2 regions of the Cronobacter universalis NCTC 9529 genome follow, and region 2 is predicted to be linked to the other one. Evidence: predicted binding sites of a transcription regulator. Region 2 holds the regulator's gene; the other holds the start of a gene.

Region 1 (5,903 bases), 410 kb from region 2:
GCGCGACGAACGGCAAGCCACATGGCGAATACAAAGCCCACGAGGTACATCAGCCCGTACCAGTGAAGCGAAACCGGCCCAAGGGAGAAAATTACCGGATCAAAATCGGGAAAATGCAGATAGCCACTATTCATCTGTCACCAAAACCTGTTGTTATCCCGCTGAAAGTGGACAGCGGGTGAGATGCTGCGCCCTTTTCCGGGCGCTCCTAAGGCAGCGGATCATAGCATAAAGCCCAGCGTGGGCGAGGACACGAAGTTGTAAAAGATATGTAAGAGCACGCCCTGCTATCGCTGCGCTACAGGCCGCCGCGAATCAGGCCGCCCATGCCGCGACGCTCCATAAACGCCGCCACCTGATGACGTACTTCGGTCGCCGATTGCGATTCCAGGCTGCGCCCGCTAAGCGTTTCAGCTTCTTCCAGCGTGATATGCCGCAGCAGATACTTCACGCGCGCGACCGAGCGGCCATTCATGGAGAGATGGTGATAGCCCATACCGACCAGGAGCGCGACGCACATCGGGTCGCCGGCCATTTCGCCGCACAGGCACAGATCAATGCCGAGGCGCTGCGCCTCAAGGGCGATCATTTTAAGCGCACGAAGCATCGCGGGATGCAGACTGTCATAGAGGCTGGCGACGCGCGTGTTATTGCGGTCTACCGCCAGCAGGTATTGGGTAAGGTCATTGGTGCCGACGGAAATAAAATCAACGCGGCTTGCCAGGTGAGGCAGCATGAAGAGCATCGATGGCACTTCCACCATCACGCCCAGCCGGGGTTTAGGGATTTCATAGCCGAGCATCTCTTCCATTTCGCGGCCAGCGCGATCGATAAGCCGACGCGCTTCGTCCACTTCGTCGATGCTCGTGATCATCGGCAACAGAATGCTGAGATTGCCGGTCGCGGCGTTGGCGCGCAGCATGGCGCGCACCTGGATCAAAAAGATCTCCGGCTGATCGAGCGTGATGCGGATACCGCGCCAGCCGAGGCACGGGTTCTCCTCGCTGATGGGCATGTAGGGCAGCTGTTTATCCGCGCCGACATCAAGTGTGCGCAGCGTCACTGGCTTGTCATTAAACATCTGCAACATGCCCTGGTACTGCGCCACCTGCTCTTCTTCTGACGGGAAACCGCTTTGCAGCATAAACGGGATTTCGGTGCGGTAAAGGCCAATCCCGTCGATACGGCTGCCCAGTTTCTCTTCATGCTCCGGGCTCAGGCCCGCATTCAGCATGACCTGCACCCGCTCGCCGCTTTTCAGACAGGCGGGCTGTTCGACATAATCTTCGGCGAGCCGGCTAAGTTCATTTTCTTCGCTAATCAGCCGCTGGTATTCATGAAGCAGCACCGGGCCTGGGTCGACCAGCAGTTCGCCGCGATAACCATCCACCACCAGCATACGGTGATGCAGCACAGAAGGCTGGATATCCGCGCCCATCACGGTCGGAATACCCATCGCGCGCACCATGATAGCGGCATGGGAGTTAGCGGCGCCGTCGCGCACGACAACGCCCACCAGTCGGTCCTGCGGCAGCTCGGCGAGCGTCGCGGCGGAAAGCTCATCCGCCACCAGCACAAAACGCTCCGGCCAGGTATTTGGGCTCTGGATGTTATCGTCGAGATGGAACAGCAGGCGCTGTCCGAGCGTACGCAGATCGCCGGCCCGCTCTTTCATATAGCCATCGGTCAGCGCGGCGAACTGCTCGGCGAATTTCTCGATAACTTTTTTGACCGCCCACTCGGCGACCGAACCTTTATCCACCTCGTCGTAGAGCTCACGACGCAGCCGCGCGTCGGACAACAGGTGCGAGTAGAGATCGAAAATCGCCGCCGTCTCCTTCTGCGCGCCTGCGGCAAAGCGTTTGCTGTAGCGGCGGAATTCGCCGGCGGCTTCTTCGAGCGCGGTGGTCAGGCGTTCGCGCTCAAGCCCGGTATCCAGCGTCGAGGCTTCGTACACCTGCTCCATCAGCGGCAGCGTGGCGTCCATCCAGCCCTGCGCAATCGCCACGCCTGGCGAGGCCGGCAGCGCGCGGATACGCGTCTGGCGGTACTGGCCAAACAGCGCGGTAAGCTGAGATTGCGACAGGATCGCCGCCATCTGGGTGGCGAGCGTCACCAGGAAGGATTCTTCGCTCTCGTCGTACTGGCGCAGCTCGCGCTGCTGAACGACTAAAACGCCAAGCAGCTGGCGGCGCTGAATAATCGGCACGCCGAGAAAGGCGCGAAAACGCTCTTCGCGTACGGCGGGAATGTATTTAAAGCTGGGGTGTTTTTGCGCGTCGGCGAGGTTAATGGGTTCGGCGAGACGCCCGACAAGCCCGACGATGCCTTCGTCAAAGGCCAGCGTGACGGTACGCCCGCGCGGCTTTTTCAGCCCCCTGGTTGCCATAAGGTAATAGCATCGCCGGTCGTGGTCGGCGAGATAAACCGAACAAACTTCGGTATCCATCGCAAGACAGATATCCGTCACGAGAATATCCAGCGCCTCGTTGAGGCGCGGGGCGCTGGCCACTTTCTCGACTATTTCTCGCAACCGGGTGAGCATAATTTGCGTGGCTTAACCTCTTTTACGTCGCCAGGCAGGCGAAGGATTACGCTGCGGTGGCGCGCTCTCCTGCAACGGCATTACAACGCTTGCGAACTCTTTCATCACCCGACGATACACATCGCGCTTAAAAGAGACCACCTGGCGCACCGGATACCAGAAGCTTACCCACCGCCAGCCGTCAAATTCAGGCGTACTGCTGGTTTGCATGTTGATATCGGCGTCGTTGCTCATTAACTGCAGAAGAAACCACTTTTGTTTCTGGCCGATACATACCGGCTTTGTGTCCCAACGCACCAAACGTTTTGGTAATTTGTAACGTAACCAGTTTCGGGTTGTGGCAAGGATGCGCACATCTTTTCGTTGTAAACCGACCTCTTCGAAAAGCTCGCGGTACATCGCCTGCTCCGCCGACTCGCCGGGATTAATACCGCCTTGCGGAAATTGCCAGGAGTGCTGACCAAAACGTCTGGCCCACATTACCTGCCCCTGACGATTACAGATCACGATACCAACATTCGGGCGGTAGCCATCATCATCGATCACCGGACTACCTCAAAATAAACCTGGATAGTAACGATTGTTTCATACTCCTCATTGACGGTAAACCACTCTGTTAGCCGCTGTGAACAGGAATAACATTTGAATAACTCACAAAAATATGCGGGGTTATAAACAGGGAATGCGGTTGAAGGCTGCTTTTATTCACTTTTTCTGTGGATATCTTTGTGAAGAAGTGTCTTATTTCCCAGGGAAAACCCAAAACAACTTATAGGTAAGGATAATTCTTATAGATAAAATTTCATTGCTATTCAAACGATTAAAATTAAAAAAGCATGATATTCACCGCGTAGCGTGACGATCATCACACTCACGATCCTTATTCTGACGAAAGATCGACCAGCGTCGTTTTTATCCACAGATTATGCCAATAACTTAGTCACAAATTGCTGAAAAAGACGGTTTTCCCCGTCCGTCAAGGCTGTAAATCGAAACAGTAGTGGGGTATTTACACAGTTATCCCATTTTTCTGTGGATAAAGTGGTGTAAGATCCTGTTTATTGTCGGTGACCAGAATTGAACAACCTCAATCCGCGACGCCCGGGAAATCTTTTTTCCGTCTAAAAAGCATTTTAAATCATAGCATTGCCCCTGTTGCTCACAAGCAGGTAAACTCTTCCCACAAGCAGGTTTTTTGCTGTTCATTTTTTAATCAGAAGGTAATGGTTATGACGTCCCTCGCTCCTCTTACTCAACCGCCCGTCGATGAAGCGCAGCTGCTGCATCAGGCGCAGCAGTTGGCGGGGCTGACGCTTGGCGAGCTGGCGACGCTGGCCGGGCTCGACACCCCCGCCGATTTGCGTCGCGATAAGGGCTGGACAGGCGTGTTGCTGGAGCGCTGGCTTGGCGCGAGCGCAGGCAGTAAACCGGAACAGGATTTCGCCGCGCTTGGCGTGGAGCTGAAAACGATCCCAATAGACAGCCAGGGCCGCCCGCTTGAAACGACGTTTGTGTGCGTCGCCCCGCTGACGGGCAATACCGGCGTGACGTGGGAAACCAGCCATGTGCGTCACAAGCTCAAACGCGTATTGTGGGTGCCGGTGGAAGGCGAGCGCGACATCCCGCTGGCCGCGCGACGCGTCGGCGCGCCGCTGCTCTGGAGCCCGTCGCCGCAGGAAGACGATCGGCTGCGCCGTGACTGGGAAGAGTTAATGGACTTGATTGTGTTGGGTCAGGTGGAACGCATCACCGCGCGTCACGGAGAAGTGTTGCAGCTGCGTCCAAAAGCCGCCAACAGCAAAGCGCTGACGCCCGCGTTCGGCGCGCACGGCGAGCCGATACTGACGTTACCGCGCGGCTTTTACCTGAAGAAAAACTTCACCGCCGCGCTGCTGGCGCGCCATTTTTTGTTATGAACACCTTAAATTTTTGTCAACAGCCATGCGCAGACGCATATAATTAGCGTTTTGTTACTTTAAGCAGGACTTTTTGAATGTTGTTTGCATGGATAACGGATCCCAACGCCTGGCTGGCGCTCGGTACGCTGACGCTGCTGGAGATTGTGCTTGGGATCGACAATATCATTTTTCTCTCTCTGGTCGTGGCGAAACTGCCGAAGTCTCAGCAGGCGCCGGCGCGTAAGCTGGGTCTCGGCGCGGCGATGATTATGCGCCTCGCGTTGCTGGCGTCGATCGCCTGGGTCGTAAAGCTCACCAACCCGCTGTTTACGGTGTTCGATCAGGCCATCTCGATGCGGGATCTGATCCTGCTGCTGGGCGGCCTTTTCCTTATCTGGAAAGCCAGTAAAGAGATCCACGAAACGATCGAAGGCGAGGAAGAAGGCCTGAAAACCAACGTGCACTCCTTCTTTGGCGCCATCTTCCAGATCATGCTGCTGGATATTATCTTCAGTCTGGATTCGGTCATTACCGCGGTGGGCCTCTCCGATCATCTGTTTATTATGATGGCGGCGGTGGTGATTGCGGTAGGCGTGATGATGTTCGCCGCGCGCCCTATCGGCGAATTTGTCGAGCGCCATCCGTCCGTGAAAATGCTGGCGCTCTCTTTCCTGATTCTCGTGGGTTTCACCCTGATGCTGGAGAGCTTCGATATTCATGTGCCGAAAGGCTACATTTACTTCGCGATGTTTTTCTCCATCGCCGTGGAAAGCCTCAATCTGCTGCGCAACAAGAAAAAACCGCTGTAAGACGAACGCTCCTTCGGGAGCGTTTTTGTTTATTCCTCAGTGCTTTTAAGAATTTGCTGCTTTTTCGCGCCGCCTCGCTGCTTTTTACTAGACTCTACGTGGACCCCTTCCTGATGAGGCGAAAAACAATGAATAAATGGGCTGTAGCAATTTCTGCCGTCGGATTGGCCTTCGCGGTTTCAGGCTGTAGCAGTGATTACGTCATGGCGACCAAAGATGGCCGGATGATCCTGACTGAAGGCAAACCGCAGGTCGATGACGAAACCGGTCTGGTCAGCTATCGCGACCCGCAGGGTAACGAGATGCAGATTAACCGCGATCAGGTTTCGCAAATCATTGAGCGTTAAATAAAAGGTCAGCGTCACGCTGACCTTTTGGTTTTTTCTCCCTCCCCTCTTTTCCTTTTGTCTCCCCTCTGCCATGTTTATATTCCTTTGTCAGGAATGGCCTGACGCGGACTGAACAACAGAAGGTAGGCCGGCTATGCATTATCACCGTATTCCTCATAGCTCACTTGAAGTCAGCACGCTGGGGCTGGGAACCATGACCTTTGGTGAACAAAACAGCGAGGCCGACGCCCACGAACAGCTCGATTACGCGGTAAGCCAGGGCATAAACCTGATTGATGTCGCCGAAATGTATCCCGTCCCG
Region 2 (5,903 bases):
ATAAACCTCCAGAGAACATCTCCTCAAAAGGTATAACATAGCCGGAATGTCGGCGTTTTGGCTGGTTCATGATAAAGTGATGGCTCAGACACGATTCATAGAGGATGCCGATGGATACGACGATTTCGCAGGAAGTTCTGGCGCAAGCTGAAAAGCTCTGCCAGCAACGTAATGTGCGCCTGACTCCGCAGCGCCTCGAAGTGCTGCGCCTGATGACCATACAGCCGGGCGCTATCAGCGCTTACGATCTGCTCGATTTATTGCGCGAAACCGAGCCGCAGGCGAAGCCGCCCACCGTTTATCGCGCGCTCGATTTTCTGCTGGAGCAGGGATTTGTGCATAAGGTCGAGTCCACGAACAGCTATGTGCTTTGTCATCTGTTCGATAACCCGGCGCATACCTCCGCGATGTTTATCTGCGACAGGTGTGGCGTGGTAAAAGAGGAGGCAGCGGAAGGCGTGGAAGATATCATGCATGCGCTGGCGGCCAGAATGGGCTTTGCGTTGCGTCATAACGTCATTGAAGCGCATGGGTTGTGCGCGGCCTGCGCGGAAGTTGAGGCGTGTCGCCATCAGGGACAGTGTGGTCACGACCACAGTATCACGGTGAAAAAGAAAGGGCGTTAATCAGTCAGGATGGGTGGTACATCCTTGTACCGTTGGGCAGGGCAGCCTCAGAGGGAAAATACCGTTTGAGGTGGTGGCCGGATTACCAGCGGTAATCGTGGCGGCTTTCCCAGTCAGTCACTTCCTTGTCGGCTTCATCTTTCGCATAACCGTAACGTTCCTGGATTTTACCCACCAGTTGGTCACGTTTCCCTTCGATGATAGTCATATCATCGTCGGTTAATTTACCCCATTGCTCTTTCACTTTACCTTTAAACTGTTTCCAGTTACCGCCAGCTTCATCTCTGTTCATAGACGTCTCCTTAACATTCGGTAGTGAATCAGTCTCACAGGTTCTCCTGTGGGGGTTCAGCCCGGGTCATCTTCATCATTTGCTGAACGTACTACTCATTTTAGACGTCAATTTTACCCCCGGCGGGATATTCAGAATCTTTAACCATAACGAAGCGCTGGAGCCGACAAATTTTCTTTTATCGGCGATGTGATACATCAGGAAAACTTAGTGCAAAAGACGCCCGCGACGCCATAAGTAACCGAGCGACAATCCGCGCAGCGCCAGGAAAACGGTGAGCGCCAGCCACAGACCGTGGTTGCCAAGCCGCGGCAGCGTGAGCAGCGTCAGGCCAAAACCGAGCGCCGCGACAGCCATACTGTTGCGCATCTCCGCCCCGCGCGTCGCGCCGATAAACATGCCGTCCAGCAGATAACACCAGACGCCGACTACCGGCAGGATCGCCTGCCAGAAGAGATAGGGCTGCGCCAGCGCCTGCAACGACGGCAAAGATGTTAACAGCGACACAATATACTGCCCCGCCACGGCATACAGCAGCGCGAACGCCAGCGCGACCATGCCTGCCTGTCGGCACGCCGCGCGCCAGACGCTGCGCAGTTGCGATTTATCCCGCGCGCCAAAGGCCTGCCCGGCATGCGCTTCCACCGCGTAGGCGAAGCCGTCGAGCGCATAAGCCGTGAAGGTTAACAGCGTCATCAGAATGGCGTTAACGGCGACAATATCGCTGCCAAGCCGGGCGCCAAACACGGTGACGGAGGCAAAGCAGATCTGCAACAGCAGCGAGCGCAGCATGATGTCGCGGTTAAGCTTAAGCAGCCTGCCGACGCCGCCGCGCCAGGCGGTTTTCAGCATCGCCGGGGTAATGCCGCGCAGGCGCAGCACGCGGGCCGCCATCATAAGACCAATGCCAAGCGTCGCGTATTCCGCTATCGCCGTCGCCAGCGCTGCGCCCTGGACGTTAAGGCCAAGCCCCATGACGAACCAGAGATCAAGCGCGATATTAAGCAGATTACCGACCACCAGCAGGATAACCGGCGCGCGGGCGTACTGAACGCCCAGCAGCCAGCCCAGCAGCACCAGATTAGCAAGCGACGCGGGCGCGCTGAGCCAGCGAATCTCCAGAAACCGCCGGGCCTGCGTCAGCACAGCGTCGCTGCCGCCGGTAATATGCAGCGCCAGATGAATCAGCGGTTCGCGCAGCGCGATAATCAGCACACCGGCGATAAGCGCCAGCGCCATGGGCTGCACCAGCGCGCGGGCCAGCGCCGCCGGATCGCGCGCGCCGAACGCCTGGGCGGTTAACCCGGTGGTGCTCATACGTAAGAACAGCAGCAGCATAAACAGGAAGCTGGTGGCGGTTGCGCCAACCGCGACGCCTCCCAGATACACGGGGCTGTCGAGATGGCCAATCACGGCGGTATCCACCAGGCCCAGCAGCGGCACGGTGATATTGGAGAAAATCATTGGCAGCGCGAGGCGCCAGAGAGCTTTATCGGTAGAAGTGAGAAAGGGCATATGGCGTTCCGATGCCGTTACGCGATGATGAAAAAATATGCAGACTTTAGCAGACGGGAGAGGTCATTACCGTAACCGGGGCGGGCCAGTTACGGTAATGCGGCGTCAGGCAGCCGGGAAAGGCCTCAGAGCCATTCGCCGTTACGGATCACGCCGACCGCCAGACCTTCGATAGAGAAGTTATGCTCGCGCAGATCGACAACGATCGGTTTGAACTCGTTGTTCTCTGGCAGCAGCTCAACGACATTGCCCTGTTTTTTAAGGCGTTTTACCGTCACTTCATCGTCAATACGCGCGACCACAACCTGGCCGTTGCGCACATCCTGCGTTTTATGAACCGCTAACAGGTCGCCGTCCATAATCCCGATATCTTTCATCGACATCCCACTAACGCGCAGCAGGAAATCGGCGTTCGGCTTAAACAGGCCAGGATCGACCTGATAGTGGCCTTCGATATGTTGCTGGGCCAGCAGCGGCTCACCTGCCGCGACGCGCCCTACAAGCGGCAGGCCGGTTTCTTCTTCCTGCAGCAGACGAATACCGCGCGACGCGCCGGAGACAATCTCAAGAACCCCTTTGCGCGCCAGCGCTTTGAGGTGCTCTTCCGCCGCGTTTGGCGAACGGAAACCCAGACGCTGCGCGATTTCCGCACGCGTAGGCGGCATGCCGGTCTGGCTGATGTGATCCCGAATGAGATCAAACACCTCTTGTTGCCTGGTAGTTAATGCTTTCATTCCGCCCCCTGGGTGCATATACAGTTATGCTGTGAGTATATACAGCTAAAGGTGATTTTAAAACCATAACCGGTTAAAAAAGCGCTTCTTTCGCGATTTCTGGAAAACTTATCGCAAATGCTGCCAGAGCAGCGTGACCCACACGACCAGCGCGAGGATAATCGACAGCAGGACCGCGGCGGAGCCCATATCCTTGGCGCGCCCGGAAAGTTCATGAAATTCAGGGCCGATGCGATCAACGACCGCTTCGATGGCGCTGTTGAGGATCTCAACGATCATAACCAGCGTCACGGAGCCAATCAGCAGGACGCGGGTGATCGGGTCGACATCCAGCCAGCAGGCGATAAGAATGGCGGCTATTACGGCAACCCCTTCCTGGCGAAATGCGGCTTCATTTTTCCAGGCGGCGCGTAATCCCTTCCAGGAATAGCCGGCAGCGTTAATAATTCGAGTTAACCCCGTGGTGTTGTTGGCCATGACAAGAAACCTTTTTTAAATTCAGGCGTCAATGCTAATGCGCTTCGATAAAGAAGCACCACAGAAATTCTACGGAGTTTCTGATATTCTTGCGCCGCAATTGCATTATTAACCAGAGGCTTTACATCGTTTATGTCCGGTTGGCCACGAATTTACTACAAATTACTTAATTTACCATTAAGCGTGCTGGTAAAAAGCAAGTCCATCCCGGCGGCGCCCTGCCCCGAACTTGGGCTCGATACGTCACGCCCCATCATGTATGTGTTGCCGTATAACTCGAAGGCGGATCTCCTGACGCTGCGCGCCCAGTGCCTGGAGCACGATCTGCCGGACCCGCTGGAACCACTGGTTATCGACGGCACCGAACTGCCGCGCTATGTGTTTATCCATGGCGGCCCCCGCGTGTTTACTTACTACACGCCGAAGGAAGAGTCGATCAAGCTGTTCCACAACTATCTCGACCTGCACCGCAGCAACCCGGATCTCGACGTCCAGATGGTGCCGGTGTCGGTCATGTTCGGCCGCTCGCCGGGGCGCGAAAAGGGCGAGGAAAACCCGCCGCTGCGCATGCTGAACGGCATTCAGAAATTCTTCGCGGTCTCCTGGCTTGGTCGCGACAGCTTTGTGCGTTTCTCGCCGCCGGTGTCGCTGCGCCGCATGGCGACCGAACACGGTACGGACAAGCGCATCGCCCAGAAACTGGCCCGCGTGGCGCGTATGCATTTCGCCCGCCAGCGCCTCGCCGCTGTCGGCCCGCGCCTCCCTGCGCGCCAGGATCTCTTTAACAAGCTGCTCTCGTCAAAAGCTATCGCTCGCGCCGTTGAAGACGAAGCGCGCACCAAAAAAATCTCGCACGAGAAAGCCCAGCAAAACGCCGTCGCGTTGATGGAAGAGATCGCCGCAAACTTCTCTTACGAGGCGATTCGCCTTACCGACCGCGTGCTTGGGTTTACCTGGAACCGTCTCTACCAGGGCATTAACGTCCATAACGCCGAGCGGGTGCGTCAGCTCGCCCACGACGGCCACGAAATTGTCTATGTGCCCTGCCATCGCAGCCACATGGACTATCTGCTGCTCTCTTACGTGCTTTATCACCAGGGGCTGGTGCCGCCGCATATCGCCGCTGGCATCAACCTGAACTTCTGGCCCGCCGGGCCGATTTTCCGCCGTCTGGGCGCGTTTTTTATCCGCCGCACCTTTAAAGGCAACAAGCTTTACTCCACGGTCTTCCGCGAATATCTCGGCGAACTGTTCAGCCGCGGCTATTCGGTGGAGTACTTCGTGGAAGGCGGGCGCTCGCGCACCGGTCGTCTGCTCGATCCGAAAACCGGCACGCTCTCCATGACCATCCAGGCCATGCTGCGCGGCGGTACGCGTCCGATTACGCTGGTGCCGATTTACATTGGCTATGAGCATGTGATGGAAGTGGGCACTTACGCGAAAGAGCTGCGCGGCGCCACCAAAGAGAAAGAGAGCCTGCTGCAGATGCTGCGCGGCTTAAGCAAGCTGCGTAACCTGGGTCAGGGTTATGTGAACTTCGGCGAACCGCTGCCGCTGATGACCTTCCTGAACCAGCATGTGCCGGAGTGGCGCGATTCCATCGACCCGATCGAAGCGGTACGTCCGGCGTGGCTGACCCCGACGGTGAATGAAATTGCTTCACAGCTGATGGTGCGTATCAACAATGCGGGCGCGGCTAACGCCATGAACCTGTGTTGCACCGCGTTGCTGGCCTCGCGTCAGCGTTCGTTAACGCGCGAGCAGTTGACCGAACAGCTGGATTGCTACCTGAGCCTGCTGCGTAACGTGCCATACGCCTCCGACGCCACGGTGCCGGACGCCACGGCGACGCAGCTCATCGAGCACGCGTTGCAGATGAACAAGTTCGATGTCGAGAAAGATACGATCGGCGATATCATCGTGCTGCCGCGCGAGCAGGCGGTGCTGATGACCTACTACCGCAACAACATCATGCATATGCTGGTGCTGCCATCGCTTATCGCCGCTATCGTGACGCAACATCGCCGCATCAGCCGTGAAGCGGTGCAGCAGCAGGTTGAACAGCTGTTCCCGATGCTGAAGACGGAGCTGTTCCTGCGCTGGGAAAAAGAAGAGGTGCCGGCGGTCGTCGATGCGCTGGTTAACGAACTGGCGCAGCAGGGGCTGATCCTTGCCGACGACGTCTGGCTGCAGGTGAACCCGGCGCGCTCCCGTACGCTGCAACTGCTGGCCGCTGGCGTGCGCGAAACACTGCAACGC

The links. Region 2 encodes LexA, which represses DNA repair genes until DNA is damaged. Its sites were predicted from a motif close to TNCTGTATGTACATACAGNA; they were not measured.
Region 1: the regulator LexA is predicted to act here: its motif matches at 3,526-3,545, upstream of mutH (DNA mismatch repair endonuclease MutH).

Annotation. Positions count from the first base shown of each region.
Region 1 is NZ_CP012257.1:3,404,770-3,410,672, forward strand. Features, by position in the region: gene lgt (prolipoprotein diacylglyceryl transferase) at 1-134, opposite strand, end outside; gene ptsP (phosphoenolpyruvate--protein phosphotransferase) at 299-2,545, opposite strand; gene rppH (RNA pyrophosphohydrolase) at 2,558-3,091, opposite strand; gene mutH (DNA mismatch repair endonuclease MutH) at 3,775-4,461, shown strand; gene AFK65_RS15680 (TerC family protein) at 4,539-5,252, shown strand; gene AFK65_RS15685 (YgdI/YgdR family lipoprotein) at 5,381-5,599, shown strand; gene AFK65_RS15690 (NADP(H)-dependent aldo-keto reductase) at 5,736-5,903, shown strand, end outside.
Region 2 is NZ_CP012257.1:3,815,139-3,821,041, forward strand. Features, by position in the region: gene zur (zinc uptake transcriptional repressor Zur) at 111-626, shown strand; gene AFK65_RS17565 (CsbD family protein) at 709-918, opposite strand; gene dinF (MATE family efflux transporter DinF) at 1,126-2,433, opposite strand; gene lexA (transcriptional repressor LexA) at 2,559-3,167, opposite strand; gene AFK65_RS17580 (diacylglycerol kinase) at 3,276-3,644, opposite strand; gene plsB (glycerol-3-phosphate 1-O-acyltransferase PlsB) at 3,777-5,903, shown strand, end outside.